DNA from 4 places in the Paenibacillus hexagrammi genome. Region 4 is predicted to be linked to each of the others. Evidence: riboswitches for the same ligand, from Rfam matches in the RefSeq annotation. Region 4 holds a riboswitch; each other region holds the start of a gene.
The links. A riboswitch is a leader RNA that binds a small molecule or an ion and turns the genes downstream of it on or off. The one in region 4 is predicted to bind cyclic di-AMP.
Positions count from the first base shown of each region.

Region 1: another riboswitch for cyclic di-AMP. It lies ahead of L0M14_RS21445 (TrkH family potassium uptake protein); the one in region 4 lies ahead of L0M14_RS29180 (hypothetical protein).
Region 2: another riboswitch for cyclic di-AMP. It lies ahead of L0M14_RS26895 (resuscitation-promoting factor); the one in region 4 lies ahead of L0M14_RS29180 (hypothetical protein).
Region 3: another riboswitch for cyclic di-AMP. It lies ahead of L0M14_RS22395 (stalk domain-containing protein); the one in region 4 lies ahead of L0M14_RS29180 (hypothetical protein).

Region 1 is NZ_CP090978.1:4,753,759-4,761,042, forward strand. Features, by position in the region: gene sdhA (succinate dehydrogenase flavoprotein subunit) at 1-793, opposite strand, end outside; gene L0M14_RS21425 (succinate dehydrogenase cytochrome b558 subunit) at 810-1,472, opposite strand; gene L0M14_RS21430 (LysR family transcriptional regulator) at 1,755-2,654, shown strand; gene L0M14_RS21435 (response regulator transcription factor) at 2,718-3,443, opposite strand; gene L0M14_RS21440 (potassium channel family protein) at 3,686-4,348, opposite strand; partial or broken gene L0M14_RS21445 (TrkH family potassium uptake protein) at 4,361-5,709, opposite strand; cyclic di-AMP (ydaO/yuaA leader) riboswitch at 5,765-5,912, opposite strand; gene L0M14_RS21450 (CPBP family glutamic-type intramembrane protease) at 6,149-7,284, shown strand, end outside.
Region 2 is NZ_CP090978.1:5,863,441-5,870,724, forward strand. Features, by position in the region: gene rnmV (ribonuclease M5) at 1-532, opposite strand, end outside; gene L0M14_RS26895 (resuscitation-promoting factor) at 658-1,797, opposite strand; cyclic di-AMP (ydaO/yuaA leader) riboswitch at 2,095-2,292, opposite strand; gene L0M14_RS26900 (ABC transporter ATP-binding protein) at 2,575-3,318, shown strand; gene L0M14_RS26905 (ABC transporter permease) at 3,315-4,544, shown strand; partial or broken gene L0M14_RS26910 (TatD family hydrolase) at 4,530-5,296, opposite strand; gene L0M14_RS26915 (HD domain-containing protein) at 5,348-6,625, opposite strand; gene L0M14_RS26920 (AbrB/MazE/SpoVT family DNA-binding domain-containing protein) at 7,009-7,263, shown strand.
Region 3 is NZ_CP090978.1:4,948,008-4,955,291, reverse strand. Features, by position in the region: gene L0M14_RS22420 (ATP-binding protein) at 1-44, shown strand, start outside; gene L0M14_RS22415 (copper amine oxidase N-terminal domain-containing protein) at 185-1,780, opposite strand; gene L0M14_RS22410 (RNA polymerase sigma factor) at 1,954-2,532, shown strand; gene L0M14_RS22405 (anti-sigma factor) at 2,529-3,350, shown strand; gene L0M14_RS22400 (polysaccharide deacetylase family protein) at 3,814-4,518, opposite strand; gene L0M14_RS22395 (stalk domain-containing protein) at 4,678-5,469, opposite strand; cyclic di-AMP (ydaO/yuaA leader) riboswitch at 5,476-5,624, opposite strand; gene L0M14_RS22390 (PspA/IM30 family protein) at 5,788-6,378, shown strand; gene liaF (cell wall-active antibiotics response protein LiaF) at 6,957-7,284, shown strand, end outside.
Region 4 is NZ_CP090978.1:6,346,252-6,353,535, reverse strand. Features, by position in the region: gene wsfD (glycan biosynthesis hexose transferase WsfD) at 9-1,454, shown strand; gene L0M14_RS29180 (hypothetical protein) at 1,595-1,885, opposite strand; cyclic di-AMP (ydaO/yuaA leader) riboswitch at 2,002-2,171, opposite strand; gene L0M14_RS29175 (hypothetical protein) at 2,375-2,959, opposite strand; gene L0M14_RS29170 (hypothetical protein) at 3,041-3,268, opposite strand; gene L0M14_RS29165 (hypothetical protein) at 3,388-3,621, opposite strand; gene L0M14_RS29160 (Blp family class II bacteriocin) at 3,642-3,866, opposite strand; gene L0M14_RS29155 (hypothetical protein) at 4,146-4,904, opposite strand; gene L0M14_RS29150 (sensor histidine kinase) at 4,968-6,374, opposite strand; gene L0M14_RS29145 (response regulator transcription factor) at 6,368-7,072, opposite strand; gene L0M14_RS29140 (hypothetical protein) at 7,233-7,284, shown strand, end outside.

The sequences.
Region 1 (7,284 bases), 1.6 Mb from region 4:
CCTTGTAGGTCCAAATCCGGCCGCCTTCACCACGCGCCGACTCTGACATTAAGCGGAGCTTATCATCTCCCGGAATCGCTGTCGGGTGAATTTGAATCATTTCGCCGTTCGCATATTTCACGCCTTGCTGATAGACAGCACTTGCTGCCGTACCTGTATTGATAACGGAGTTCGTCGTTTTACCAAAGATAATACCAGGACCGCCTGTAGCAAGGATAACGGCTTCCGAAGGGAAGGTTTTAACCTCCATGCTGCGCAGATCCTGAGCGGCAATACCACGGCAAATACCTTCATCATCGAGTACTGCGCCGAGGAATTCCCAGTGTTCAAACTTGGTAACAAGTCCCGCAGTCTCCCAGCGGCGTACTTGCTCGTCAAGCGCGTAAAGCAGCTGCTGTCCAGTAGTTGCCCCCGCAAACGCCGTACGATGGTATTTGGTACCGCCAAAGCGACGGAAATCCAGCAGTCCTTCCGGCGTACGGTTAAACATAACTCCCATACGGTCCATCAAGTGAATAATGCCAGGAGCAGCGTCGCATAACGCCTTTACCGGCGGCTGGTTCGCAAGGAAGTCCCCGCCGTATACCGTATCATCAAAGTGCTCCCAAGTAGAGTCACCTTCACCTTTTGTATTTACTGCACCGTTAATTCCGCCTTGTGCACAGACGGAGTGGGATCGCTTTACAGGAACCAAGGAGAACAACTGTACGTGAACTCCGGCTTCTGCTGCTTTGATAGTCGCCATGAGTCCCGCAAGGCCTCCGCCGACGACGATGATTTTTGAATTAGCCATTGATGTTCACCCTCCCTTAATGCCCTGCGTGCGCCTCTGCAGGCAGCTGAGTAAATTGAGTATCTGTAAAAGCAGTCAAAGACATAATAAACATGATGCTCATAACCACGAATACACCTAGCCAGATGTATGAGGAAATTCGCTGAGCGCGAGGTCCCACTGTAATCCCCCAGCTAACCAGGAAGGACCACATACCGTTGCTGAAGTGGAACGTCGCAGACAGAACACCGATCAGATAAATGACGAACATGACTGGATTCGTTGCAATATCATGCATCGTAAGCCCCAAATCTTCGTGGTTGACATTACCGATCGCCACCTGAAAGCGCGTCTCGAAGAAGTGCCAAGCAACGAACAAGAAGGTAAGAACACCGGTTACACGCTGCAAGAAGAACATTTGATTGCGGAAATAACCGTAGTTGCTTACATTATGGCGGGCTTGGTAAGCCACATAGAGTCCATAGACGGCATGGTAAAGAAGCGGAAGCCAGATGCCGAAGATCTCCAAGAACAGCACGAGAGGCAATCCGTTCAGCCAATTGATCTGATCCACGAAAGCGCCGTGACCTTTAACCGCTTCGTAGTTCGTGAGCAGATGCTCGATGAGAAAGAAGCCCACTGGAATTACGCCAAGCAAAGAGTGGATCTTTCGAAAGTAATACGAATTACTACCCGACATTGAACCAATTCCCCCTAAAATAAGTACATTCGACATTTTCAGACAAGCCACATATCATTGTAACCTCGCCGCAAACGAGCGTCAACCCAGATTCATCCACGCCTAGTGTGCCATTACGGCCGATGTTTATGCAGATCGTCCAAAAATTGTGAACAAGAAGTGACATATACATCGTACCTCTTTCTCGCTTATAATGGAAGTGCCGATTTTGTATATACACTTATAACAAAATTGCATATTCACATATCATATCCCTTTTAAATAAGAAGCAGGTGATCTTCCTTGGAGCTATTCGATGTATTCGCAGTCGTTGTCGAGCAAGCTAGTCTCAATAAAGCCTCACAAGTCCTTAATCTGTCACAGCCCGCTCTTTCGCGTAAAATCATGAAGCTGGAGGAGGAGCTTGGAGTCGAGCTCTTTATCCGCAAAGGCAAAAGACTGGAGCTCACGAAAGTCGGCCAGATCTGCTATGACCATGCCATTGAACTGCGTCATCTGGAGCGCAAATTCATGCAGGCCATTCAGGCCTACAAAGCCGCGGGCAGCCATGCATCCCTTACCATCGGGGCCAGCTTGACCACGCTGCAGGCAACGCTTCCTGATTTAATCACTTACTTTATCCAAGAGCATCCTCTTACGGATATCAAGCTGCTGACCGGGAAAACGCACGAAGTCGTTACCATGGTCAAAGAAAAGAGGGTGGACATAGGGCTGGTCGCCTCGCAGATCCACGCAGCGGGACTTCATTGCGAGCCTTTGTTTGACGATCATCTCTGTCTGGTGCTGCCTCTCGGGCATGCTTATATTGACCGGCCTGCTTTATCTGTAACTGACTTACACGAGCTGCCCATGATCCTTTTTTCCAAAGGAACCTGGTACCGCGTTCTCATGGACGAGCTGTTTCACCGCTTTGCTGTATTTCCAGAGGTTCAGATGGAGATCGACTCCTTTGAAGCAATACTGCGCTTGGTATCCACCTGCAAAACCGCAACTTTGCTGCCCCGCTCTTATTTACGGGAGGATCTCATTCCGAACAACCAGCTCATGCTGCGCAACTTGACCGAGCTCGAGGAGACGAAACGGACAACATCCCTGATCTATACTGATGAGGCGGAATCGAACGCAGTAGCCATGAATTTCGTACAAAAAGCAACTCGCTATTTCGAGGAATCAAACAAATAAACCTCTTCACGCTCTTGGCCGAAAAACTAGCCAACCAGCATAAAGAGGTTCTTTATGGTTATCTCAAAGTATGAATTTGTATCCAACCCCCCAAACAGTTCGGATCCGCTTGGGCTGCTTTGGATTTTCCTCAACCTTCTTCCGTAAGTTCGCGATATGCACGTCGATTGCCCGGTCCGTGACAAAAGAGTCAAAGCCCCTGACGGTGTTGATCAAGTCCTCTCTGCTGAACACCCGTCCCGGGTGATTCACAAAGCATCTCATAATCTCAAATTCGGAGTAAGTGGTATTAACCAACCCTCCCTTGACCCACATGGACCTGGAGTCGGCATCCAGACTTATCATAGTATCGGATATTTCCGTACTACGCACCTCTTGGTGAAATTCTGCTTCCTCCATCGACGCTTCCTGTACACGGGCCTGGTAAATCTTCGCTCTCCGCAGCAGCGCCTGCACTCTAGCACTCATCTCGTGCATACTGAACGGTTTACTAAGAAAATCGTCCGCCCCCACCGTTAAAGCGCTTACACGTTCTACTACTTTGTTTTTCATAGACACGATCATGATCGGCACCATCGAAGTTTCCCGCACCTGCTTGCATAATTCAAGACCATCCATATCCGGCAGCATCAAATCCAACAGAATCACATCCGGTTCAAACGAAGCGATAGCATGCAGCCCTTCTTCGCCATTTCCCTTTCTCATTACCCGGAAGCCTTCTTCCCCCAAATACATGGAGACCATGTCGCCAACCATTACATCATCTTCAATTACAAGCACCTTATCCATGTACGCCCACCTCTGCTCATCATTCATTTGTTAGAAAAGTATGAGGAAATCGTCAGGTAAGCCTTCAATTGTCTGTCTATGATGGTAGAAAAGTGTCGAAATACTTTATGTAATCTTAATATACAATAGAAATCATCCTGCCAACAAGTAAAAATGTTAGTTTTTTGTTAACACAGAAAAAGACCGGTTCGGCATCTCTGTCCAAAACCCGGTCTATGAAGATGATTGCTAGCGCTGAAGCTCTAACGGATTACTTCATGTTCAAACTCTTCGATCTGATCATTCGTGCCAATAATCACCATGACGTCTTTCTCATTCACTACATCGGTAGCCATTGGTGCGATGATGACCCCGTTCTTCTTATTAATCGCCACAACGCTGCAGCCGTATTTAGCCCGTGGGTCTAGCTCCTTAATCGATAACCCGCAAAGACGCTTGGGCACCGAGAGCTCTACAATGGTGTAATCCTTAGACAGTTCTATGTAATCCAGCAAATTAGGCGAAACCAACTGGTGGGCGACGCGAATGCCCATATCCCGTTCCGGATAAATTACGCGATCTACCCCGATCTTATTCAGTACCTTCCCGTGAAGTTCCGATAGGGCTTTGGCGACCACCATTTTCACACCTAAATCCTTGAGGACAATCGCCGTTAAAATGCTCGCTTGGATATCGTCACCTATCGCTACAACCGCACAGTCAAAATTACGCACGCCCAGAGATTTGAGAACCTCCTCGTCCGTTGAGTCCGCCACAACGGTGTGTGTGAGCTCCGAGCTCATCTCATCAACTGCTTCCTCGTCCTTGTCGATGCCAAGAACCTCATACCCAAGCTTAATCAGCTCCTTGGATAAACTCGATCCAAACCGGCCAAGACCGATGACGGCATATTGATTCTTCTTCATTTCTATGTTCCCCTATCCAATCGTGATTTTACCCTCTGGGTATCTATACAATTCCTTCTCTTGCTTCGGTTGTAAGGCGAATGCCAATGTAAGCAGTCCCAGTCGGCCGGCGAACATGATCAAGATAATCATGATTTTGCCAAACACCGTAAGCGACGGAGTAAGTCCCATTGATAGTCCCACCGTGCTGAACGCAGAGGTCACTTCAAACAAAATTTTCAAAAATTGCGCATCCTCCGTTGTTGACAGCAGCATGGCCACGAAGATAACGACAATCAAGGCAATCATCGTCAGCGTAATCGCTTTAAGAATGCGGTCCTTCGCCAAACGAAAACGGAAAATCACAATATCTTCCTTGCCTCGGATCATCGTAATGATCGCCGCGATCAGAATGGCAAACGTCGTCGTCTTAATCCCGCCCCCGTTGAGCCAGGTGAAGCACCGATAAACATGAGAATCACCATGAAGAACTGAGTAGCCTGCCGCATAGAGCCGATGTCAATCGTATTCGGTCCGGCAGTTCTAGGAGCTACGGACTGGAAGAAGGATGAAAGAATTTTTCCGCCAAAGTTCAAAGGCTCAAGCGTCATCGTGTTCGAATATTCAAACGTAAAAATCACGATGGCTCCAAGCAGGATGAGAAGCCCGTTCATAATCAAAACAACCTTAGAATGAAGCGAAAGCTTTCTCGTCTTGCGATACTCCAGTAAATCCGACATGACGATAAATCCCAAGCCGCCGAGCACCACAGTCACCATAGCTACCACATTCACTACAAAATCATCAGCATAAGCGGTAAAGGAAGCAAATGGAGCATCAACCGTTCCGAAAAGATCAAATCCGGCATTATTGAACATCGAAATCGAATGCCAAATTCCAAAATATATAGCCTTAGGTAGATCCATATCAAAGGACCAGCGAATTGTAAAAATAACAGCTGCAATGGCTTCAATACCAAGAGAATAAATGATGACCTTGCGGATCAAGCGCACGATACCTTCCATGCTGCCTTGGTTAAAAGCCTCTTGTAATAAAAGCCTTTCCTTCAGCGTAATTTTCTTACGTAGGACAAAGGCGAACAAGGTGGCCATGGTCATAAAACCGAGCCCGCCAATCTGGATCAAGGTTATAATGACAATTTGACCGAACATGGTGTAAGTCGAGCCGGTATCGACGACTACGAGCCCGGTTACGCAAGTAGCTGACGTTGCCGTGAAAAAGGCGTCAAGAAAATGCACGGATTCGCCAGTAACTGAGGCAATCGGCAAAGAGAGAAGCCCTGTTCCCAACAAAATGATGATTGCAAAGCCAAGCACCAGAATTTGTGGAGGCGTGAGCCGCCAGATCGTTAACTTTTTCATAAATCCCCCTGTACACACGCAAAAAAGACACTGGAAATCCAATGCCTTATCGCTATGGTTCCTGACGTAAAGCCTACGAGGTTAGCTGACGGATTCGGATGCGCGCGGTCACCCTATTTGCTGTAACATGAAAAGTCTTAGCAAAATTCACCCCAATTACATGGTTCCCCCGTTTTCAACAAGAAATTCGGCTTTTTATTCAATTGATATGAATTATATATCTCTTTTGGCATCCGCACAAAGTTGGTTTTCGGGCTTTTGAGGTTATATAAGGAGGAATCGCTCGTTTCTGAGGAGCTAAGGAGGGTTTTACAACTCGAAATCAAGCATTTGCCCGCGATTGCGTTTTATTTTGAAAGAATTGGCTTTCTTTTTCATCTGTGATACTTTTATTTTATCCGTTTATAAAAATGAACCATAAAGGGGTTGAGCCCTGTACATGAACCGACTGAAGCTGAACCGTCCGCTATTGATCCTCGCCTGCATAGGAATCGTGCTTTACTTCGGGATTAATATGTGGTCCGGTCTGCAGTCCGACGAAGCGGCACCGAGTGAGAATCCGACCATCGCAAAGCAGCAGGCTGCAGAAGCAGCAGCGCAATTTATTCAAGACAGATACGGAATTACGATCTCAAGCACAAAGACCTTCGTCGTGTACCAATCGAAAAAGACACGAAGCGGCTATCTCCAGAAAGAGCATATCGTCGAGGCTTACAGTCTCAAGTACGGTGAACGATTTCCCATCGATTACTATCAAGTTACAGTCTTGGAACCTGAGACCAAGCGGCAGTTCCAGGTAGAAGTGAACTACACGAATGCGCATATTTTCGGCTGGAAAGAGACCGACACCAAGGCCCTTCGCAGCGCACCCATCAGCCGGCAAAGAGCTGATCTGCTGTCCCGGCAGGAAATGACGCGGCTCGGATTTAACCCCGATGATTTTGTAGCTGTAGACGATTCTAGCTCAGAGAACCCGACAGCCTCCAATGCAAACACCTATCTATATGAGAAGCAGTCGGATGCGATCGGGAGCTCGAAGCTTCGGCTTCAGCTTGATTTTGATGATCAAGCGATCATTGGAAGCACTGTACAATTTAGCATTCCCCCGGAGCACCAGGCTTGGTTGGATCAGCAAGACCGTTCCGCATCGATCATGACTTGGATTAGTATGGGATTTACATTTCTCATGTCCATTGCGGCTGTCGTGTACGCGGTAAAATACCGCAAACAGATGGAATTTCGCAGAGGCCTGCTGCTGACGATCCTTTTTACCACCATTTATATCGCCAACAATATCAATATGTATCCTGCTTTTAAAGCGATGGCGGGCTATGAAAACGGTGGATTGGCAACGCTATTGAGCACGCTGTTTATGAATGTGGTGACGATGCTGCTGGGGTTGTCCGTCTATATCTCGCTTACTGCAGGAAGCAAGCTATGGGAGATTTCCGGGAAAACGCATATCTGGTCCACATGGAAGGATTCCTCTTTCGGTTCGGAGGTCAGCTCCGGCATGGGGCGGGGCTACTTGATTGCCTTATTCATTCTAGGCGTCCAGCAGGTTCTCTTCTTTGC
Region 2 (7,284 bases), 480 kb from region 4:
TATCTAATAGTTCTGCCGCCGCCTCAAACTCCTCACGAGTGATTTGAAACATGGCACAGCGTTTATAAAATTGCTTACCGTTACAGTACCCTATCCCCAGTTTCTTGCCTACCTCCAAGCGCCTTGAAGCCGCTTCAGGATGGACGATAAGACCCGCATCTATCAAATCTTCCCATGTCACCATGGAGACAGCAGCTTCATATTCTGTACGAAGATGGCTTAGTGCGTGGCGTATCGTCTCCGGGGAGGCATTCTCGACGCCAATATCCCCTTTGTACTCCGCCTGTTCTTGTGAAATAAAAGCATGCTTGCAGCCAGGAACCTTGGCAGCTACAATCTTGCGTATCCGTTCACCGGCATGATCGGGGTCCGTGAAGATAATGACACCCCTGCGCTCCTGCGCAAGCGCAATCCGTTTGAGCACAGCAGCTCCAATTGCGGAGCCTCCTGTTTCGATGGTGTCTGCTTGTACCGCACGCCGGATCGCAGCCGTATCATCCTTGCCCTCAACTACAATAACTTCCTTAATCATACAGCCGTTCCTTTCCCTACACGCACAAAAAGAAGAGGGAGCCCCTCTTCTTTCGCCGGCACAGCCGGATCATTCCTATTTATTTTCATTCTGCCCGTGCAGATATTTATTTACACCTAGATGTGCTAGTTCTCCGTTGGTTTCTTCGGTCCGATAATATAGACGGTAAACCCGCTTTTCGTCCCGAATCGATTGGCATGACTCTCATCGTCATAATACACGTCGATCATCTGCCCCTTCACGCCGCTGCCGATATCCTCAGCACGACGGAAGCCCACGCCCTCAATGTATACCCACCAGCCAAGCGGAACCACTTTGGGATCTACGGCAATCGTTCTGCCTTCCGTTACGGTAGTCCCTGTATAGGTCTTACCATAACCAGGGCTATCCTTGGATTTACCAGTAGATGCAACTCCCGCTGAATACGCAGTAAGCTTCACATTCTTGAGAATTTGCTTGTAACCGAATTTAACGCCATTCTTGGCTATTTCATCCACGCTCGGCGAAGAGGCCGATAAGACAACAACCGGATTCTTGGTTCCTATAGCGACAATTTTATTGACGCTTTCCGATTGGACTTGTTCATCGACAACCGCTTCGGAGACAAGAACGCCGTCTTCGAAGGTCTTCTCTTTCTTTTTCAACAGAACGCCCTCTTTACCTTCCTGGACGACCTGCTCCTTACCTTTCAAGATCGATGCATCATTCTTCTTTTCCGTATCGAATGCGATCGGCTCCGTCATTTCTTCGATTTCTTTTTTCACCCGAACGACTTTAATCTCATCGCCGGATGTCAGTGATGCGGTTGGTTCAGGGGTTACTTTATCGAGGTCTCCCAGTGCAATATGTAAATCCTGCAATGCACTTTCAACCGTTCTTGCAGTTGTGTAAACAGTGGTGGTCTTTCCATCAGCAGTCAACTGAATCGGTGAAGCATGCTCGATAACGAATTTCTCTCCGCCTTTGATTTTGGTATTCAGCGCAGCAGAAATTTCATCGTGCTCCCCTATCTTTATGGCTTGTTCATCCAGTAGGCGTTGCAGGACCCATTGCTTCGTGTGCACAACGGTTTCTTGTCCATTCACAACTACGGATACGCTCTTGGTAGCCGTACCGTACAACAACACCAAAAACATGAAAGTCATAGCGATTGAAATCAAACCCAAACTTAAGATCAAACGCAAGTTTTCATGCTTCCATCGCAGTGCCAAGGACATGCTGGATGATCGACTTACATGGGTCTCGGTTAAAGAGATGTTGCCCACTTCTTCGGTCCTCCTTCAAAGCCTCGCCGCCCGTGTGTTACGCATGATTATTAGACGCGACTAAGGTTATTTGTGTGATTTAACTTAACGTACCTCTTCCTCTCCAGCTCTACAGCGGAGTTCTCCCGACAACAGCACACAACGCGCTGCGCTGCCAACGGTAGTCCCACCCCCCTCGCTTTTCATCCTATGAGCATCCTGATGTAAATATCTCCAAAAAATGAAAAGACCAGCGGAAAGAGGACTCTTCCCGTGGTCTTGTATACATGTGTGTAGACATGACTAGACACGACAATCGTTACCTCTCTCGGTACGCTTACGAGGTTAGCTGACGGATTCGGACGTGAGAGTCGCCCTACCCTGCTCCTGCATCATGCAGTCACAATGGATTCACCCCTGATAATCATTCTGCTTGCAAATCAGCCTGTACGTAAACACTGACTTGCCGGCAGCGGTTCCCCCGTTCCCTTATATGGGACTCAGCGAATGGAAATTTGGCAAATTGGTTATTAAGTTATTATGAAAAGTATATTACGCTGTAAATCTCAACCTGTAAAGGGATAGTCGCCTGCTAAAAAGCGCGGAATTCAATAATTATAGACATTTTAAATAATAAATCACGGCTTTTAATACGTTTTTCTCTATATAACGCATCTTTACGCTTATTTTCACAAAATGAGCCTAGGAATTAGGCACGAAAAGCGAATTTGTTTATAATGGTGGTGGTTAAAACTGGGTGAAAAGTTCCAATAATTTGCTGAAAAGGAAGGCCATTCGATGAATCCCATTCTGCAACTTGAAGCCTTGTATGGAGGATATCTTCCAGGCAAGCCTGTTCTTCACGGACTTACTTTTTCGATTCGCCAGGGTGAAATGGTGGGTCTAATCGGCCTTAACGGGGCTGGTAAAAGCACGACCATTAAACACATCCTTGGACTGCTACAGCCGCAAAAAGGCGTTATTCGCATCAAAGGACTCACGCTGGACGAGCAATCCATCTCTTATCGCTCTTCTTATGCTTATGTACCCGAGAGTCCCGAGCTCTATGAGGAATTAACCATTGCCGAGCATCTGGAATTAACCGCAATGGCATATGGGCTGACACGCGAGCAGTATCAGGAGCGATCCCAGATCCTTCTAGAGGAATTCCGCATGACAGATAAGCTGAAAAGCTTCGCCCGACATTTGTCCAAGGGGATGAAGCAGAAGGTTATGATCATGAACGCTTTCTTGGTCGAACCAGACCTGTATATCATCGATGAGCCCTTTCTTGGCCTCGACCCGCTTGCGATACGCTCGCTGCTGGAATTAATGGTGAGGATGAAGCACAAAGGGGCCAGCTTCCTCATCTCATCGCACATTTTGTCTACCATTGAAAAATATTGCGACCACTTTGTCGTATTGCATCGAGGGCGCATGGCAGCTCATGGCGATATAGAAGGACTGCGAGCACAAACGGGCCTGGCGCAAGCGTCATTAGACGACATTTTCTATCACATTATCCAAGGTGATTCTTTATGAAGGACATGAGAATGAGTGTTGAGGATATATGGAGGCAGCGTTTTCACCTTTATATGAAAGAAACGATGGGCTATTGGCTATATGCCGCCCGCAGTAATTTTGTCGGCTTCATGTTATTTCTTGTCATTGTAGCTTCCTATTATTATGCAAAAACATTACAGCAGCTTCCGACAAATTATCCTTACCTCTGGATTGTGCTGCTGCTGCTCGTTCCTACACTATCGGCAAGTCCAATTCGTACACTTCTAAGAGATGCAGATAGAATGTTCTTACTGCGTATGGAAAGTCAGATGGGGAGCTATTTTCGACACTCGATTCTGTACAGCCTTGCCCTGCAAACTTTGTGGCTATTGGCCGCCATTGCAGCACTTTGGCCTCTGTATCACCACTGCGAGGGTACTGCTGCTCAGCCTTTCATTCTTATGCTGCTTCTGTTGATCGTCGTGAAGTTAGCACACCTGCTTGCCAGCTGGCATGAAAGCCGTATTGTCTACGCAAATCGCAGAAACGCTTTTATTCTTTTTCGCTGGGGCGGAAGCGTTGCTATTGTCATCCTTCAATTCCAAGTCCATTTGATGTGGGCCGGCTGTGCAGCCTTGCTGCTGCTTGGCATCTGGTTGATCTGTTTAAGAAGAACGTTACGCTACTATATAGGATGGGACTATCTGATCGCTAGAGAAAAGCAGCAGCAGGCACAATTGTATCTGTTTTTCAACTGGTTCATCCACGTCCCTCAGCTTCCTACGAAAATCTCGCGCCGCAGCTGGATTAGCGGAATTACCCGGATGCTGCCATTTCGACAGAATTCCGCATACTTGTATCTCTTTACAAAGACGCTGCTGCGCACCGAGCTATTCGGCATCATCTTACGTATGACCGGACTCGGCATTGTGATCTTATGCGCAGCCTCCAGTCCGTGGGCCCGAGCAATCGCTTTGATCATCATTGTGCTTGTGTCGATGATTCAGCTGACTGGCATTGAGCGTGCGCACCAATATACCTTTTGGCTGGACATGTACCCCTTAGATCGTATGAAAAAAGCAGGAGCTACAGCTTGGTTGATCTGGACTGTACTGCTCATCCAGACCTGTCTGCTGTCGATCCCGCTTCTGATCAGGTCTTCGGTTGTCTATGCGCTCCTCCCCGCTGCGGTGGTCATAATCATCACCTTCATCTGCGGAGTTGTACTGCGCCGAAAATTTCGTACCGCTCTACTTGAGCCCTAATAAACGAATTGCATTACCCGTTGTAATTTCAGCAAGTTCCTCCAAGCTTAGTCCGCGTATTTCCGCGGCTGTTTCGGCAACAAGCCGGACATAGGCCGATTCATTGCGCTTGCCGCGGAAAGGATGCGGAGTCAGATAGGGAGCATCCGTCTCAATGAGAAGACGATCGAGCGGAACCTGAGCCAGCACTTCCTTTGGCTGCTTCGCATTTTTGAAAGTAACGGGACCCCCGAATGAAATGTAAAAATTCATGTCCAGGCATTGCTTGGCCGTCTCCCAGCTGCCAGAGAAGCAATGCATGATCCCCCCACTTCCGCCGCCTTTTCCTCTTTTAAAATTTGAAGGATATCTTGATGCGCATCACGGTTATGTATGACAATCGGCATATGGAGCTTCCGCGCCAGCTGAATTTGCTCCCTGAACACTCGCTGCTGTACATCCTTAGGTGATGTATCCCAGTAGTAATCCAACCCGATCTCTCCGATCGCCACTACCTTCTCGTGCTTGCACAGTTCCTCTATCCATTCCAGATCGCCAGGCTTCATATCAATGGCATCTACAGGGTGCCACCCCACCGTCGAGTAGATAAAATCATAGCGTTCTGCTAGCTCAATGGACGTTGGAATCGTCTCTCGGTTGAAGCCGACATTCACCATACGGGTGACCCCTGCATCCCAAGCACGCCTAATCATCTCATCACGGTCTTCGTTAAATTGCTCTGCATTTAAGTGCGTATGTGAATCTGTTAGCATGATAAACTCCTTTGAATGATGAAATTCTCGTTCGACTTCGTTGCGCCCCTGTTAATCCTGTGAGCCCAGCAGCGCCCATACATCCTGGTATTCTCTCGTATTCAAGCCTTCCACTAACTCTTCAGGGTAGTAGATGTGGTGTTTGCCTCGATGAATGCCGCTAATGGAGCGCACGATTTCCGACTTGTGCGTGATTTCCGTCAGTTGATCTTTATGATTCAGCAGGAGGATAGGAAAGTTATCATCACTCTCTCCAGGCCTGTACACATCGTAAGAAAGTCCTGTCGGAAAATCAATCTCCAGATACGAGGCCGGCTCCAGTCCCATCTCATTCATCACATGCTCCATGCGGGCGAGCACCTTTTGGTCCAACTCTTCAAACGTACTGTATTTGAACAGCTTTCGGTTTAAAAAGCGTTTGCACAGGTCTGACAGTGTTGCATCTTTCTCCCCGCTCCAGAACGTTAACATCGTCTGCATCACGGATTCGTCTAGCAGCAAATAGTCTTGCAGAGTCAGCTTATTTTGAATCAAATGAAGGATCGGATCAACCATGAAGCCAAATGCATATTGCTCCTCATATAAATGCTTTGCCCGTTGAAAAATCTTATTCAGCAAAATTTCCGCACTGCGTGTCACCGGATGGAAGTACACCTGCCAATACATCTGGTACCTGGACATCAGGTAATCCTCCACCGCATGCATGCCGCTTTCTTTCACGACAATATGGCCCTTGTACGGCCTGACAACACGAAGGACTCGTTCCAAATCGAACATGCCGTAATTTACTCCAGTGAAATATGCATCTCTCAGCAGATAGTCCATACGGTCAGCATCCAATTGACTGGATACAAGGCTGATGACGATCTCTTTATTGTAAGATTTGCAAATAACTCCAGCTACCTGCTTCGGAAATTCGGGCGATACCCGGCTGAGCACCTCATTGACCTCGGTATCTCCCAGCACTATGCGGCAAGACCAGTCCTCGTGACGGGTTCCAAAAGCTTTTTCGATCGAATGGGAGAACGGTCCGTGTCCCAAATCATGCAGAAGTGCTGCACAGAGACATAGCAATCTTTCTTCCTTGGGCCAATCCTCATACTGGTTCCGTTCAAATTGAGAAATGATCTTCCGTGTCACCTCATAAACGCCAAGCGAATGGGAGAACCGGCTGTGCTCCGCACCGTGAAACGTCAAATAAGAGGTTCCTAACTGCCTGATGCGCCGCAGCCTTTGAAACTCTTTCGTATTGATCAAATCCCAGATGATATCATCCTGAACATAAATGTATTTATGTACGGGATCCTTGAATACTTTCTCTTCTTTCATTCAGCCACAACCTCTCTTTTGCTGATTTCGACATCATTTCGACAGCTTTTCGACATCACTTGCGTTCTACATTCGACATAATTGTCGAATAAAGTCGAATCATAGATTCCAATTTCGAATGTAACGTTTTCCCTTTTCTTCCTGTAAAATTAAAGCCTCTTCACGTCACTTTTGTAAGATATTACTTACAAAACCTTACCCCATAAGGGATTTCCTTTGTCTTTACTCCACAAAACTTTCATATTTTTTTAGACCAATGTATAATTTAATAAAAGATGGTTGACTATTTTGGGAATGGTTGGTATCATAAGTTATGAAAAGATTGTCGAAACATGGCGATTAACTTTTACATCTACTTCACATTCGGAAGGGGAACTTCATATATGTTGAAATCCACTGGTATCGTAAGAAAAGTTGACGAATTAGGCCGCGTTGTTATTCCAATCGAACTCCGCCGCACGCTGGGTATTGGCGAGAAGGACGCTTTGGAAATTTATGTAGATGGTGAGCGCATCATGCTAAAAAAATATGAGCCTGCATGTATCTTCTGCGGCAATGCCGAGAACGTTACTTATTTTAAGGGAAAAATTGTTTGCCATATTTGTTTATCTGAGATGCCAACACCTGTGACAAAATAAGAAAAATAGTATATAATAGAA
Region 3 (7,284 bases), 1.4 Mb from region 4:
AAGCAGTCCTTTATATACCATTATTTGAAAAAAATAAGCCGTGAGAGCTTGCGCAGATAATTGCAGCTCTACGGCTTTTTAATTGGTAAGAAAGTTTAAGTTTTATACTTTTGCTTCGCATCAACATTGACAAACTCGCTCGTCCTTTAAGGTCGACGAAGTCGTTTATCCCTGGTTGCTATAATTAATGCTGATGATTGTCGTTCATCGCTTTCGTCAGCGTGATGGACCAGTCGGCTTCATTCCATGCTACATTCCAGCCGAGCAGCTCCGTGATGAAGCGAAGAGGAACTTGCGTACGGCCGTCACGAAGGACAACGCTGGCTCCAATCTCTTTGCGCATTCCGTTCACTTCCATGTAGTCATTATCCACCCAGAAGGTCAGTGTATCAGTACCGGATTTGACCCAAGCGGTTTGTGTAGCTTGATCCCAGGTCACTTCTGCACCGATGCCTTCAGCTAAGAAGCGGAGAGGCACGTAGGTGTTGTTTTCCCACATGAACGGAGCCGTATCCATCAAGGTCACTTGATCATTGACCTTGAATTCGCTGCTGCCGATTTTCAGCCATATTTTCTTTGGGGCATCCATAGTTGCAGAGTCATGAAATTTATCCTGAAACTGTGCTACGATGCCTCCTGCCAAGTAATCGCCGGTATGCATCATATGGGCATAGGCTTCCCGTTCGCTGGAGTAAGCTTTGGCATAATCCATGTTTACATAGTTATCGAAAGCACTGATCAATTGCGCGACATGAGGCTTTAATGCTGTCTCTATGTCTGTGGTTTTGAATTGTTCCGGGTTGGCACCTTCAAGGAAGGCTCCGAAATCGGTACCGTAGCTGCCCAGCTTCTCCAAGACTTCTTTGCGTTTTAATTCGTCCTTCGCCGCTGTCGCTTTCACGTAATCGACGAAGAAGCCGATATGCGCGTTCCATAGTTCTTTAAATGCATCCCCAGCCTCTTCGCCATATATGGAAGCGACAGCTTTGGTAAGATCATCACTGTTTGCGAGTAATGCGTTTGAGACAGCCTCAAAATCCGGCGCGTCATTGATTCCTTTTTGCATAGTCAATACAGCTAATTCGGCATGCTCGCTGAGCAAGCGGTCCAGGGCGGAACGAAGGTCTGCTGCAGCGGCACTGGAACCATCGGCATTGAATTTATCAGGAAATTGTTTGACGATGGCATCCGCCAATACTTGGCCGAAATGAACCATATGCATGTAGGCTTCGCGCTCACTTTGGTAAGCTTGAGTATAATCTTTGTTGACGTAGTTATCAAAGGCGCTGATCAATTGGCTTACATGGGCAGTTAAGCCTTTGGCGACGTCTTCCGCTTTGATATTGGGGTTAGCTCCTGCTAGAAAGGCGCCAAAATCCGGACCATATTCTTCTAATTTATCCAATGCAGCCTTCCGTCCGTCTTCATCCTTCTTGGCTGTAGCAGTCACGTAATCGACGAAGAAACCGATGTGCCTTTTCCACAATTCGCTAAAGGCTTTCCCTGCATCTTCGCCGTATACGGAAGCGACTGCTTGAGACAGATCATCTCCGTTAGCCATAAGGGCTGCTGCTGCATCTTGAAAGTCCGGAGCACCGTCAATCCCCTTTTGCATGGTAACGACAGCCATAGCAGCGTGCTCTCCGAGTAATCCTTCAAGCGTGACGCGCAGATCGGATGAGCTGCTTTTGACGGTTACCGTGTGGGCGCTTGCCATGGTTGGAAATACCAGTGTAAGGCCCAGCGCAGCGGTTGCTAATTTCTTCATCATTGGTTTCATTCGTTTCATCTCTCCTTTAATATGCTTTTTGTTGCATCTGAAGAGGGAAACGGAGGAAGTTTGGTTTTGGATCACAGTTGAGCTCTTTTTTTAAAAAATATTTTATGGTCATCCCATACAAGCCTTTTTTGCGAAATATATAATAGGAGGAGACTTTGGAAAGGGGATCCTTGATGACAGATACCTTAACTGATCTACAAATCATGGAAAGAATCGTGCGTAAAGATGCCGATGCTTTGCGTTATCTGTATGAAAGATATGAAAGACCGGTCTATGCCTTTGCTTATCGGATCGTTCATGACCCAATGATGGCAGAAGAAGTCGCTCAGGAGCTGTTTCTCCGAATATGGCATGCAGCGGAACGATACGATGCGGAGAACGGTAAATTGACTAGTTGGATGTTTACTTTGACACGTAATATCGCGATCGATCAGCTTCGGAAAAAGCAAAGCCGCACAAGCGGGCAAGTAGCAGGGCCGGAGCAAATGAACCGGGTGCAGGATACCGCGAAAAGTACAGAAGAAGTAGTTGAATCGCAGTGGATGGGGCAGCGGATTAAAGATGCGTTGGGAGAACTTAATCCAGATCAAAAGCAGGTGTTGGATCTGATTTATTATCAAGGCTACACGCAGCAGGAAGTGTCTGATCAGGAGGCCATTCCTCTCGGTACGGTTAAGAGCAGGGTTCGTTTGGCGCTCAAACAGCTCAAATCGAAGCTCACTGGCATAAGGAAGGAGGAGCAGCATATATGAATAAGCCGGAAGCTATGTGTGATCTTAGAGAACTATACGCCTTAGGTGGATTGGACGATCAGGAACGGAAGGAATTTGAACAGCATCTAAAAGGCTGTGTGGAGTGTAAGTCAGCGCTTGCCGAGCTTGCTGAAATTATCGATCTTCTCCCGCTTGCCGCTGAGCCGGTGGAAGTCCCGGAAGGTATGAAGGAACGAATTCTTGGAAGGGTTCTTGGTGAGCAAACTTCTATAGAGCAACGAGTAAATCGCATAACGGATACGTCTTCTTCAGCAGCTTCGTTGCCGCTTTCAGTCGAGATAACCAAGAGACGTGCAGTTGAATCGACATCTCGTTCCGGTGGCAGGTGGAGACCTTGGCTGTATGGAGGCTTATCGGCTGCGATACTTGTCCTAGGCGTGTACAGCTACGATTTGAAGGAGCAAAATACATACTTGAAAGCTCAGCTAGTTGCGCTTAACCAGCCTGCGGAGGGAGCGAGAACCGGCAGTGTCGTATCCCTCAACAGTACGGCTGCGGATATTGTTGCCAAGGGGCTTGCCACCATCGTCATTGATACCAAGGGGACGCACCTGCTTGTTCAAGCGGAAAAGCTCCCCGAGCTCAAAGGTAATGAGGCCTTTCAGGTATGGCTTTTAAAAGGTAAGGATGTCGTCGTCAATGCAGGCACGTTCATGAGCCATGACGGGACAGGCGGTTTATATTTTACGATGGAGCCCAGCAGCTACGATCAAATTGCCATTACCTTGGAGCCGGATGCCTATGGAGACAAGCCGAGAGGTAAACCGGTGCTTGCAGCAAGTCTTGGGAAAAGTTAGCCGCCGCGAGTTAGGTGGTGACTCTTTAGAAAAAGGCTGGATAGGACAGCTGAAATGGAAGACATAGGGCCTTCCCTGTTCCGTAATGGCAAGCAGTAGAGGAAGCTGCTTGTCCCGTGGGCCGGGGACCAGCACATACAAATCCTGAATGGACTCATGAAGCCATTCATTTGATACTTGTAAAGACGGCTGTAGTGGGATGTGGACCACAAGGCCGTCTTTGGGTTCTGGAATTTCCGGTTGTCCATATAGTTCCGTGATGGAAGCGATCCACGCAGCGGTCTCATCGCGGACCTGTTCCGTACAAGGAAACCGGGCGATCACTTTTTCGGTGGATGGTTGGAACACTTCTGCCTGGGGCGTGATCTCTGATGCCGTAAGGGAAAGAGGAGGAGCACCGAATAGCAATAATCCCAGCATGAGCGTTATTGACTTTATCAAATCTTTCATTATGAGGTTTCCTTTACTTGTTCATTTTTGCTATCAGATCGGTGACCGTTAGAAATTGATAGCCTTGTTTTTTGAGCTCTGGCAGTAGAATCTTTAATGCTTCAACGGTTTGGGAGCAATCGCCCTGCAGATCATGAAACAGGATAATGTCTCCGTTATGAATATGAGTTAGGACGGAGCTGACGATTTTATCAACACCGGGCTTCTTCCAATCCTTCGTATCTTGATACCAGGACCACATGACAACTGTAAAACGATCCTGTTTGGCCAGTTCAATCAATGATTGATCGTAGTAACCGCCGGGAGGGCGAAACACGTGAGGAACTTGCTCGGTGATATCAAAAATAATATCCTGCGTCTGTTCGATTTCCTCCTTAAGCTTATTAGGAGAGACATGCCGCAGAAAATGATGGTCGTAGGTGTGGTTGGCGATTTCATGCCCCTCATTGACTTCGCGGATCGCGATTTGAGGGTACATCTGGACTCTTTTCCCCAACACAAAAAAAGTTGCTTTCGCATCGTACTGCTTGAGTACATCCAGAACCTGCGGCGTATAGACGGGATTCGGACCGTCGTCAAACGTGAGGGCGACCAGCTTTTGAGTGGTCTGAACTTTTGAAACTACCTGAGTTTGCGGAACAGGAACAGCTCCTGTCATGAGGGTTAAGGAAGCGGCAAGCTGAGCGGCAACGAGCAGTTTACGATGGAGCTTAGCCATGGGTCGTTACCTCCTTTGGAGATAGTCTTTGACCCTTTTCTCCAACCTATTCGCCATGAAGCCGAGGCAATATTTGTGAGGAACATGAAAAAAAGCCGGAATGCTGTAAGGAATAGTCATTCCTTGTTCAGCAACCAGCTTAGTTTTCGTTAGATGTCCTTATTCGGATAACTTATACACTTTAATTTTTTGAATGCCGAATTGCTTTAACGATTCTTTGGAGGCGGGTATAAAGATGTCTAGATGGTTGCCTTTTACAGAACCACCTGTATCCGTAGCATAAGCATACATACCGCCAGCAGGAAGCCCGTCAAATGAGTACCCTTCGATATACAGCTTGGAACCCAGCGGGATAACAGAAGGATCTACAGCCACAGTTCCCAGCATGAGTGGATTGCCCATAAAATCAAACGCCGCGTAGCCGCCGTTCTCGGCAGGATCGGCTGAATAAGCGGTTGCCTCGAATTCCTGGTAATCCGGGGAGTGCTGGTTGCCGTCTTTGTTTAAAATAGCTAAATTGCTGCTAGCATCCCACTGCACGGGCACATCGGATGCCTCTGATATGAATCGGAGAGGAACATAGACACGGCCCTCTTGAAATTCGGCGTGTGTGTCCATTTCTACCGGCGTATTGTCAATGACTGCTTCTTTTTCCCCTGAGATCAACGTTATCGTGTGTTTCTCATTATTTAAAGTCACTTTGATCTTATCTCCATCTTTTTCCCAATGGAGCGCATATCCAAGCTTCTCTGTAACGAAGCGAACCGGTACTTGCGTAAAATGGTTGTTGTCCAAAAAAGGCTGTGCATCCGGAAATTGTACAAGGTCATCGTTGACCTGCACTTTCACTTCCATCTCGGCTGCATTCGCATGAAGCGGGGAAAATAAGCCTCCTGCCAATACGGTCATAGACACAGCTAGGCTAGCCAGCCCTTTTAAAGCAATATTCAATTGGATTCCTCCTTCTAGTGAAGCCTCCGAGGTTAGTTGACGGGTTCGGGAAGAAGGTTCTCCCTAGTTTGCCTCTGAAACAGCACACATTCACCCCAAGTATATCGTCCCCCGTACCGGCGCATGAGGAGCTCCGGACTCGGCTCCAATTATATTATCATCGTGGCTATAGGCCAACAACGGCCAAAATGTGGAAGTGTGCGGCGGAACCTGGACTTAAGTCCAGTATGAAATACAGTCGGGAGTCCGTTTTGAGAGTGAAGTGTTTGGATTACGATAGAAGCATAAGATTCGGAATGTAAAGGGGCGGAATTGACAATGGGTATGAAGCGGGTTGGGCAGATGGGGACCGGATACGGTTTTTCTATATCGGAAATAGAAGCAGCAGAGCAGCGCTATCATGAAGCGCTGCAGCGAGCTGTTGAGCTGCGGCTGCAATGTGTTGACGCGGAGGAGCTTGCTGAGCTCCGCACGGAGCAGGCCGAGCTTGCGATGCGAGCTGGCGACGAGGACCTGGCGCGGCGTGCGCTGCAGGAGAAGCTGCGCCTGGAGGCTGCGCGCGAAGACCTCCGCGCGCAGTACAGGAAGTGCCAGGATGATATCCTGGCACTAGCAGAGGAGCTGCAGCGGCTTCGCGCCGCTGCAGGCAATATGCGGCCGCGGGGCGCAGGGCCGCATGATGACGCAGGCTCGCGCGAAGCGCTGCGCGAGCTGGAACACGCGGGCCGCGAGCTCGGCCGCGAGGCTTGGCACGGCCTGCGTGAAGCGGCCGTGCTGTCGCGCGAGACGCTGAAGGAGGCGAGCTGCAACTTGCGGGAGGAGCTGCGCGCCGTGCGCGGCAGACTCCGGGAGGAGTGGCAGCACAGCCGCTTCAGCGGCTGTGAAGGGCGGGCGCGCTCCCGGAAGTAGCGTGCCGCACAGCACGAGCATGTGCGCCCTTGGCGCAGCCGCGCAGCCCGCGAGTGCGCCCTCGGCGCAGCCGTGCAGCCCGCGAGTCCGCGTCCTCGGCGCAGCCGCGCAGCCCGCGAGTCCGCGCCCTTGGCGCAGCCACGCAGCACGAGCATGTGCGCCCCTCGGCGCAGCCGTGCAGCCCGCGAGTCCGCGCCCTTGGCGCAGCCGCGCAGCCCGCGAGTCCGCCCTCGGCGCAGCCGTGCAGCCCACGAGTCCGCGCCCTCGGCGCAGCCGTGCAGCCCGCGAGTCCGCGTCCTCGGCGCAGCCGCGCAGCCCGCGAGTCCGCCCTCGGCGCAGCCGCGCGCACGTGAGTATGCGCCCTATGCGCCACACGCTAGCGCTCGCCATGCAACTTACGCGCCTCCAAGTCGCACCCAAAATGGGGCAGGGCTGTGCGCGGAGAGCAGCGCTGGTCGCGTCTTTTCATCTTGGAGGGCGCAGATTCTTATGGTATGCTAGAATAATGCGGTCACAGCGGCTTTTTACCACAATGTGTACAGCCTATCTTATAATCGAGCAGCCAGAGGAGGTGCAACATGGGAGAAGATACGAAACCTAACCGAAGCCGGAATACAGCGCTGCTGCTGATCGGGGCCGGTCTTTTTTTACTTCTGGATCATACGGTCGGCTTTTTTCCCATTCTTGCGATTCTCCTCGTTCTATTGGGTATTCATCGAATCAGATCGCGAAGAGAACGAAAAGGCTATGTGCTGATCGGTGCGGGAATTGTCATCTTATTTGCCAACCATCTGTCCATCGTCATTTCCATTGTTTTGATTTTGTTGGGACTTTATTTTATTCGATCCAAGCAATTCCCTAAAGACGAATCGTACAACCAGAAGCATAAAATTATCGACAGCATGA
Region 4 (7,284 bases):
GTTTGAAAATGAAGGTTCGGCTTGAATGGGTGGTTGTTCTTATCGCTGCCGGTGTTTTGTTTGAGATGTTATTTACGAAGCCGTTTATCGGTGTTGCCAATAACGGGGACTTTTTAAGAGTAATGGGAGCAGGAGGCATTGATTTCTTACATGTAGGTGAGACGGCACACGATCAATATTATGGCTATGCCCACTCCACATATGGATACGGAAGCTTTCAATTTGGAGGGTATTTCTCCTCACAAATCGTACTTGTTGTCCTAGCCTCTCTGATCGGGAGAATGCTAAGCCGTGAAGTGTTCGACATTCATGTATTGTCGGCCATTTACAGCCTTGTCATGCTTACGGCTATCTATGTGTTTTTCAAATATAGACCTGTTGCTTCCGGTTTTACGACGGCGGTTTTGTCGCTCTTGATTCTGTTCGTTTTTTTCGACACTGCTTACTTGGCTTACTTTAACTCGTTCTTCGGCGAGCCCGTATCTCTCGTATTTTTCCTGCTGACGCTTAGCTTGGCCTTTGTGATTGTGAGGCACCCCTCGCCGTCTTTGACGCTGCTTGTGTTCTATTTTATCGCTGCTGGATTTCTGGCTTGCTCGAAAATCCAAAATGTACCGATCGGGGCCGCATTCGCTCTTCTCGGACTGCGCTTTTTGCCGCTCCAAGAAGGCAGGGTTTGGCGACGGAGGGTTCTCTCCTTATCCGCTTCTTTGCTGGTGCTTTCGGCAGGCGTGTATCTGGCCGCTCCCAAGGAGCTCAAGCACATCAATCTGTACCAAACCGTATTCTTCGGCATCCTCAAAGACTCTCTGCACGTGACAACCGATCTACACGAGTTAGGGCTGTCCGACGAACTTGCGGTGCTGGCAGGAACGAACTTTTTTCAAGACGATACCGCGATCAAACAGACAGATCCAAGGCTCCAGAGCGCTTTTTACGATAACATTTCACATAAAGATGTGATGCTCTTTTATCTTCGTCATCCAGCAAGATGGGTAAGTAAATTAGAGCAGGCTGCAGTGAACAGCATGAGCATTCGTCCTTATTACCTTGGCAATTTCGAGAAGTCGGAGGGCCAGCCGTACGGCGCCTTATCTTATCGTTTCAGCCTCTGGAGCGAATTCAAACACACCTATATGCCGAACCATCTATGGTTTGTCGTTAGCTTTTATCTTGCCTATTACCTGATCGCGTTCATTCAATATGTCCGGGCCAAGCTTGCTTCTGAGAAGACATTCATTGAGATCTTCTTTCTAATCGGCGCAGTCGGCCTATTTGCGCTTATGATTCCTTTGCTGGGCGATGGCGAAGCCGATTTAGGCAAGCATTTATTTTTATTCAATGTCACCTTCGACGTCATGGCCGTGAGCAGCATGGGCTGGCTTCTTCACACAGCCGTTCAGCTGTTTCATCGCTTAGCAGCAAAAAGCCGGACAACGGGGTCCAGCTTCTAGGCTAATCCATAGTTAATTAGAAAACGGAGCCCGCAAATCGCGGCGCTCCATTTTTTCATAATGGATTAGATTCAATTTATGAATGTATGATAGCGATTTGGTCTATAAAATGAAGGAAATCAATCTAGCCGATGAGGGATCTATTCGATACCGTCTTTAAAATGAGACTTGTATCTTTTATCGCCTTTGTGGTTCTGGTCATCAATGGTATCCTCCAAAACCTCCAAAATCGCTTTACGTGATAATTCGAGTCCCTTTCGAAATCCTGCTTCATATTCCCCTGTTATTTCTTTATCCCCGGCTATTCGAGCCAGAGCAACCTCCTCATAATGACTTTGTTCTTTATCGTTTATTCTTTCAGCAATATGCATTACAAATTTGCCTACATCCCGATGTTCACCCATTAATTTTTGTGCTTCTTCTTTAAGCATCACACATCATCTCCCATATTCGTTGTTTTACTTAACATAGAAAGAATGCAAGTATAAATAAAAAACCACAGAGGCACACGACTCTCCGTAGTCAATGTTCATTGATCATGGTGACCATCCTCTCTCAAACTACGCTTACGAGGTTAGCTGACGGATTCGGACAGTGAGATTGCCCTTCCTTTATTCTTACAAACAAACCTAAGGATTCACCCCATGCAGTATCCCGAGTCTTATCGGTTACGCAATTCGGTTCCCCCGTTCCCTAAGGATTCAGCGTTAGATATGATATTTAATTAATGGATAGAATTTTACGCTTGATTCAAATAAATGTAAAATGACAATTAAAAAGCCACCCTCCGATATGTAATCGAAGCATGGCACTGACATCTGGACAGTTTTATGGATATTGAAAAACTGCGATACAATGGTCCGGCGCATGGCAGCCTTCTCGGAACCGATAACGATTCCTCATTTTGTATTTCCAAGCCTCTAAAGATCCAACTCCAGAAACACTTCGTTGTAGTAGATATACTTGCTTGCAGGATATTTGAAGCCCAGTGCCAGACCCGAGGGTTCGAACTCCAGCTTAACAAGCCTTCTAGATGGCACTACACTTCGGATCAGGCGGTTCAAAAACGCCTTGTTCTTGCGGTGGATCGCCTGCACGATGAGAGCGGCAAAGGGTGTATTCGAGGCGATTTCCCAATATAGCGGGAAGACGGCTTTTGCAATCGCACGGTGGATCGGGCTGCTAAAGGTGAACTGCACCTGACCTGGACGAATCGATGTCGCATTCGTTATCGGATATATGGGACTGCTTAGCGGAAAGCTGATAAAGTAACCGATGGCATTCGATGATAGCGAGGCCAGCGGCACCTTGCCGATCACGGACTGCAGCATGCGGTCCATCTCCGCTACGTCAGCTTTCCGAACTGCTTTGGCCCACCGGTCTGCAAATGTTTTACTCAGCACTACTCTCCTGTAAAAAGGCAGCATCAGCCTCGCGGCTTTCTGCAAGGCTGACACCGTAAGCCTGCTGTTCTTAGCGGATTTGCTCCTTCTAGTCTTCGTCATCCTTCTCCCTCCTTGAACATTCGTCTATATGTATAGATTATTGTCGCAGGAAGGAATTAGTGAATCTCGGTAAACAAATCCTTATTTCTTTTGCCGCTTCAAGTTGGTAAATAAGATGATGGGCAGTGCGATTGCGAATGGAACTGCCCAATTGGCAGTAAGTACCAATCTGCTTATAACCGCTATTCCTACGAAGAAAACAATAATGACCCAATAATGACGATTCAAATTAAACTTCGTATAGAGAATGGGTGCTACCGCCAGTAGTGAAGTAAAGATGATCACCTCGAGTATATGCAAAACAAGCATCCCTTTACTCCTCTCTTCCCTCGTAATAAGTTCATTGTAACCCGCTGAAGGATTTATGAAAATAAACTTCAAGCCACTCTATTCGAGTGACCTGAAGTTTCATACATGCCTTTATGATCTTATTCTACAAATGAGTGCGCAATCATTCCAATCCCTGCTGTATGTAGGGCGGCGCCTCCTACGATCAGTGCAGCCGGAGCTACAACTGTAGGTGCTGTGGCCATAGCGGCCACATCGCAGGCAACCGCACCTGCTAAGCAGGCAACTCCGGCAGCAAATGAGCCAAAGCTAAAGCCTCCGTTAATCTGTTCAAGGTCGCCTTGACTTAGTTCTTCAATACGAAATGAATTCATTGTTCTTAACCCCTTTTTGTTTAGTTTCTGAATGCTTTTTCCCATTGGTCAACGGCTGTTGCCCCTGTACTGAATGCGCCTGCTACCGCCCCTACTTTGGTGACAGGCTCAGGGTCTGCGACTGCTACTACCACAGCAGCTACTGTTGCTACCGTTAATAACGCCCCCATGGAAGCGTACCAAATACTAAAACCGCCATTGATTGATGTTAGCTCTTCATGAGAAATAACTTCAAAACTGTTCATTTTATCTTACACCTCAATTTCTTTTTTAAGATATTCCAAACCCAGGGCCCCTCGGGTGTAAAAGAGTATCTTTCTGTAACATCTTATTTCAAGTTTGCTATTCCTAAAATATCCCAAATGGGATACATGCCATTAAAATCCCTTCGATGAAGAAATTCAACTCTACTATCGCTCCAAATGCCAAGCTCATACACAAACAAGCCGCAGGCTGCCAATCGCCCACGGCTTGTTTTCTATGTTACCTGCATATTACTTCGCAGTCCTTACGCGTGTTACCCCTTATTCCACTGCAGCGTTCTTATCCGCTTTCGCCTGCCACTTAGCTTTCAACGCAGCTTCGACCTCTGTCAAAACTTGCTCCTGCGTTTTACCTTCCGTGCTGATGCCGAGCTTCTCGGCGCGTTTGTTCAACGCGTCAGATTTCTTTTGCTCCAATGCCGATTTGATGGCCTCGTGAATTTGCTTGGCTGTGAGTCCGTCTGTTTGAATCCCTAGCTTAGCTGCACGTTCTTTCTGCTTATCCAGCTCTGCCGCTTTAATCGCATCTTTGATTTCCTTTGCAGACTTGCCTTCGGTGCTGATGCCTAATTTGTCTGCTTTTTCTTGGAGCTTGCTCGTTACAGCGGATTTCAATGCTTCCTTGATCTCCTTCGCTGTTTTGCCTTCCGTGCTGATTCCCAGCTTCTCGGCTTTGGCTTGCAGCTTCGCCAGAACTGCAGCCTGAATGTCTGTTTTAAGCTGTTCTGCCGTTTTTCCATCTGTGCTAATGCCCAGCTTGGACGCAGCTGCCTGCAAGCGGTCCAATTTTCCGGTTTCAAGAGACTGTTTGATAGCCGCCTTGATCTGCTCATTGCTTAGACCTGTTGTGTCGATACCGAGCGCCTCGGCTCTATCGAGAAGAATTTGCTTGAAAGGATGGAACCCTGAACTTGCGGAAGCCGCTGCATCCGCTTGTGTCGTTTCGGCAAATGCCGCTGTCGGCAGAGCAGCCAGAATGGCACCGGCAATAGCAATTCCTAGAACTTTTTTGTACTTCATCAACCAACACTCCTCTGCGATAATTGTTTTTCCTTACGACACCTATCATAGCGGATAAATATGTCATAAGTTTGACTTCGGAGCCGGCGGTAAATAAATCGAAAATACCGTGCCCTTAGTAGCCGCAGAGGTTACCCGTATGAAGCCCCCGTGGGCTTCCACAATGCTCTTGCAAATGGCTAAACCGAGACCCGCCCCCGTCCGGTTGCGGCTCTCATCCGCTTTATAAAATCTGTCAAAGAGATGAGGGAGTTTATCCAAAGGAATTCCTGGTCCGCTATCCCACACCTCCATCCAGCAATCTTGCTTGAGATAGCGGAATCGGATTCCTGCGGACGACCCCTCCGGGATATGATTGATCGCATTATCGAGCAGATTAAGTAGCACTTGCTTGATCCGGTCCGTATCAACAGATAAGAGCACGGGTCCCTCTGCCAGTTCCACATTCAGCTCGATTTGCTTCGCCTTCGCCTTCATGGTCAGCCCGGTCACGACCTCCCTGGACAGCTGGACCAGATCAGTCTCGGACACGTTCAGCGTGACCCGCTTCTCATCGAAGGACGACAGCTGAAGCAGGTCGTCCACCAGCTTGCTGAGCCGCTTCGTCTCGGCCAGCGAGACTTCAATGAACTCGCGCGAATCCTGCGGCTCGACGACACCGTCGACGACGCCCTGCAGCGAAGCGCGAATCGTCGTCAGCGGCGTGCGCAGCTCATGCGAGATCTCAGAGAGGAAGCGCTTGCGCCCCTCCTCGACGGTCTCGAGCTTGCCCGCCATGCGGTTGAGGGAGCCGGCGAGGGACGCGATTTCATCTTGTCCGCGCACCGGCACCCTGCGGCTGAAATCGCCCGTGGCAAGCGCCTCCGCGGTGCGGCTCATCTGCTGCAGCGGCTTCACGAAGTGCCGTGAAACGATGTAAAGCACAGCTATCGCTAGCAGTGAAATGAGCACAGCTGAGCGAAATATAGCGCGGTAGATGTCACGCGCGGCGCCCTGAATATTGCGGATCGGCGTGTACAAAAATAAGCCGCCCGCTACACGTCCATCCTTCATGACAGGCTGTCCAACGATCAGCATCGTACCTTTATTTCCAGCGGCAAAGGTGCTGGTGACCGTCACCTTTTCCCCCTCCAGAACGCGCTCCACCCACTCCTGGCGCTCCGGCATTTCGCCCATCGGAATGATCCACTGCTGGACTAATTTAGGATGTTTAATGACCGAAACCTTTACTTCCGAGTTCTTCTCCAAGGCATTAATTTGCTTGCGAAATTCCTTTTGAGTCGTCGATCCGTCGAACAATCCTTCGGCCATTTGCTCGACTTGGGCCAGCTTTTCCTGCAGTAATTTTTCACTGCGATCATAGGTTTTTCGCTCCATTGTGTATCCAACTGTGACAGAAATGGCAAGGATGGAGACCAGGGTAATGCTGATGTAGATAAATAAAAGCTTACGATAGAAGGAGCTTAGCATGGGGCCGCACCTTCAAACTTATAGCCGACGCCCCAGACGGTGCGAATGTTCCAATCCTCAGAACGGGAGGTCATGGCTTTAAGCTTCTGGCGAATTCGTTTGACGTATACATCGACAACGCGGTCATCCCCGTCGAAATCCCAGCCCCATATCTTGGCGATCAAATCCTCGCGGGTAAAGACTTGATTCTGATTTCGGACCAGGAATAGCAGCAGCTCATACTCGCGTTTTGGCAGAGTGACCGGCTGGCCTTCGACGGTAACTTCATGCGCAAGCGCGTCTACGCGAAGACTGCCGATTTCGTAAATGTCCGTCCGTACCGGCGACTCGGTTCGTACAGGTGACCTGCGAAGAACAGTCATGACCCGGGCAACAAGCTCGTTAGGGTCAAAAGGCTTGACGATATAATCATCAGCGCCCATATGCAGGCCTTCAATGCGATCTTCTACTTGTCCCCTCGCGGTCAGCATGAGGATAGGCATATCGCTTTTGGCACGGACCTGGCGGCATACACTCCAACCGTCCTGACCTGGAAGCATCAGATCCAGAACCATGCAATCAGGGCGAATTTGTTCAAACAGCTCGAGGGCGGCATCCCCGTCATGAGCCGTTGCAACCTGAAATCCGCTCTTCTCCAAATAGAGCTTCGTAATCCGGCATATATTCACATCGTCATCGACGATCAGGATCGTTTTCATCGTTATCGGCTCTCCTCGCTTCCAAATTGCATGGTTTCATTATACTTGGATGCGTGTGTAATGACGAGAACGACAAATTTACACAGTTTTCATTGTTATTTTTCAAAAAGAGGGAGGCAGTTGGCGAAAATGTGAACAAAATCGGCGATGACGTCGAAATTTGAAAAGACTCGTCCTCCATCAGCAGCCCGTGCAGAAGACGCAGGAGACGG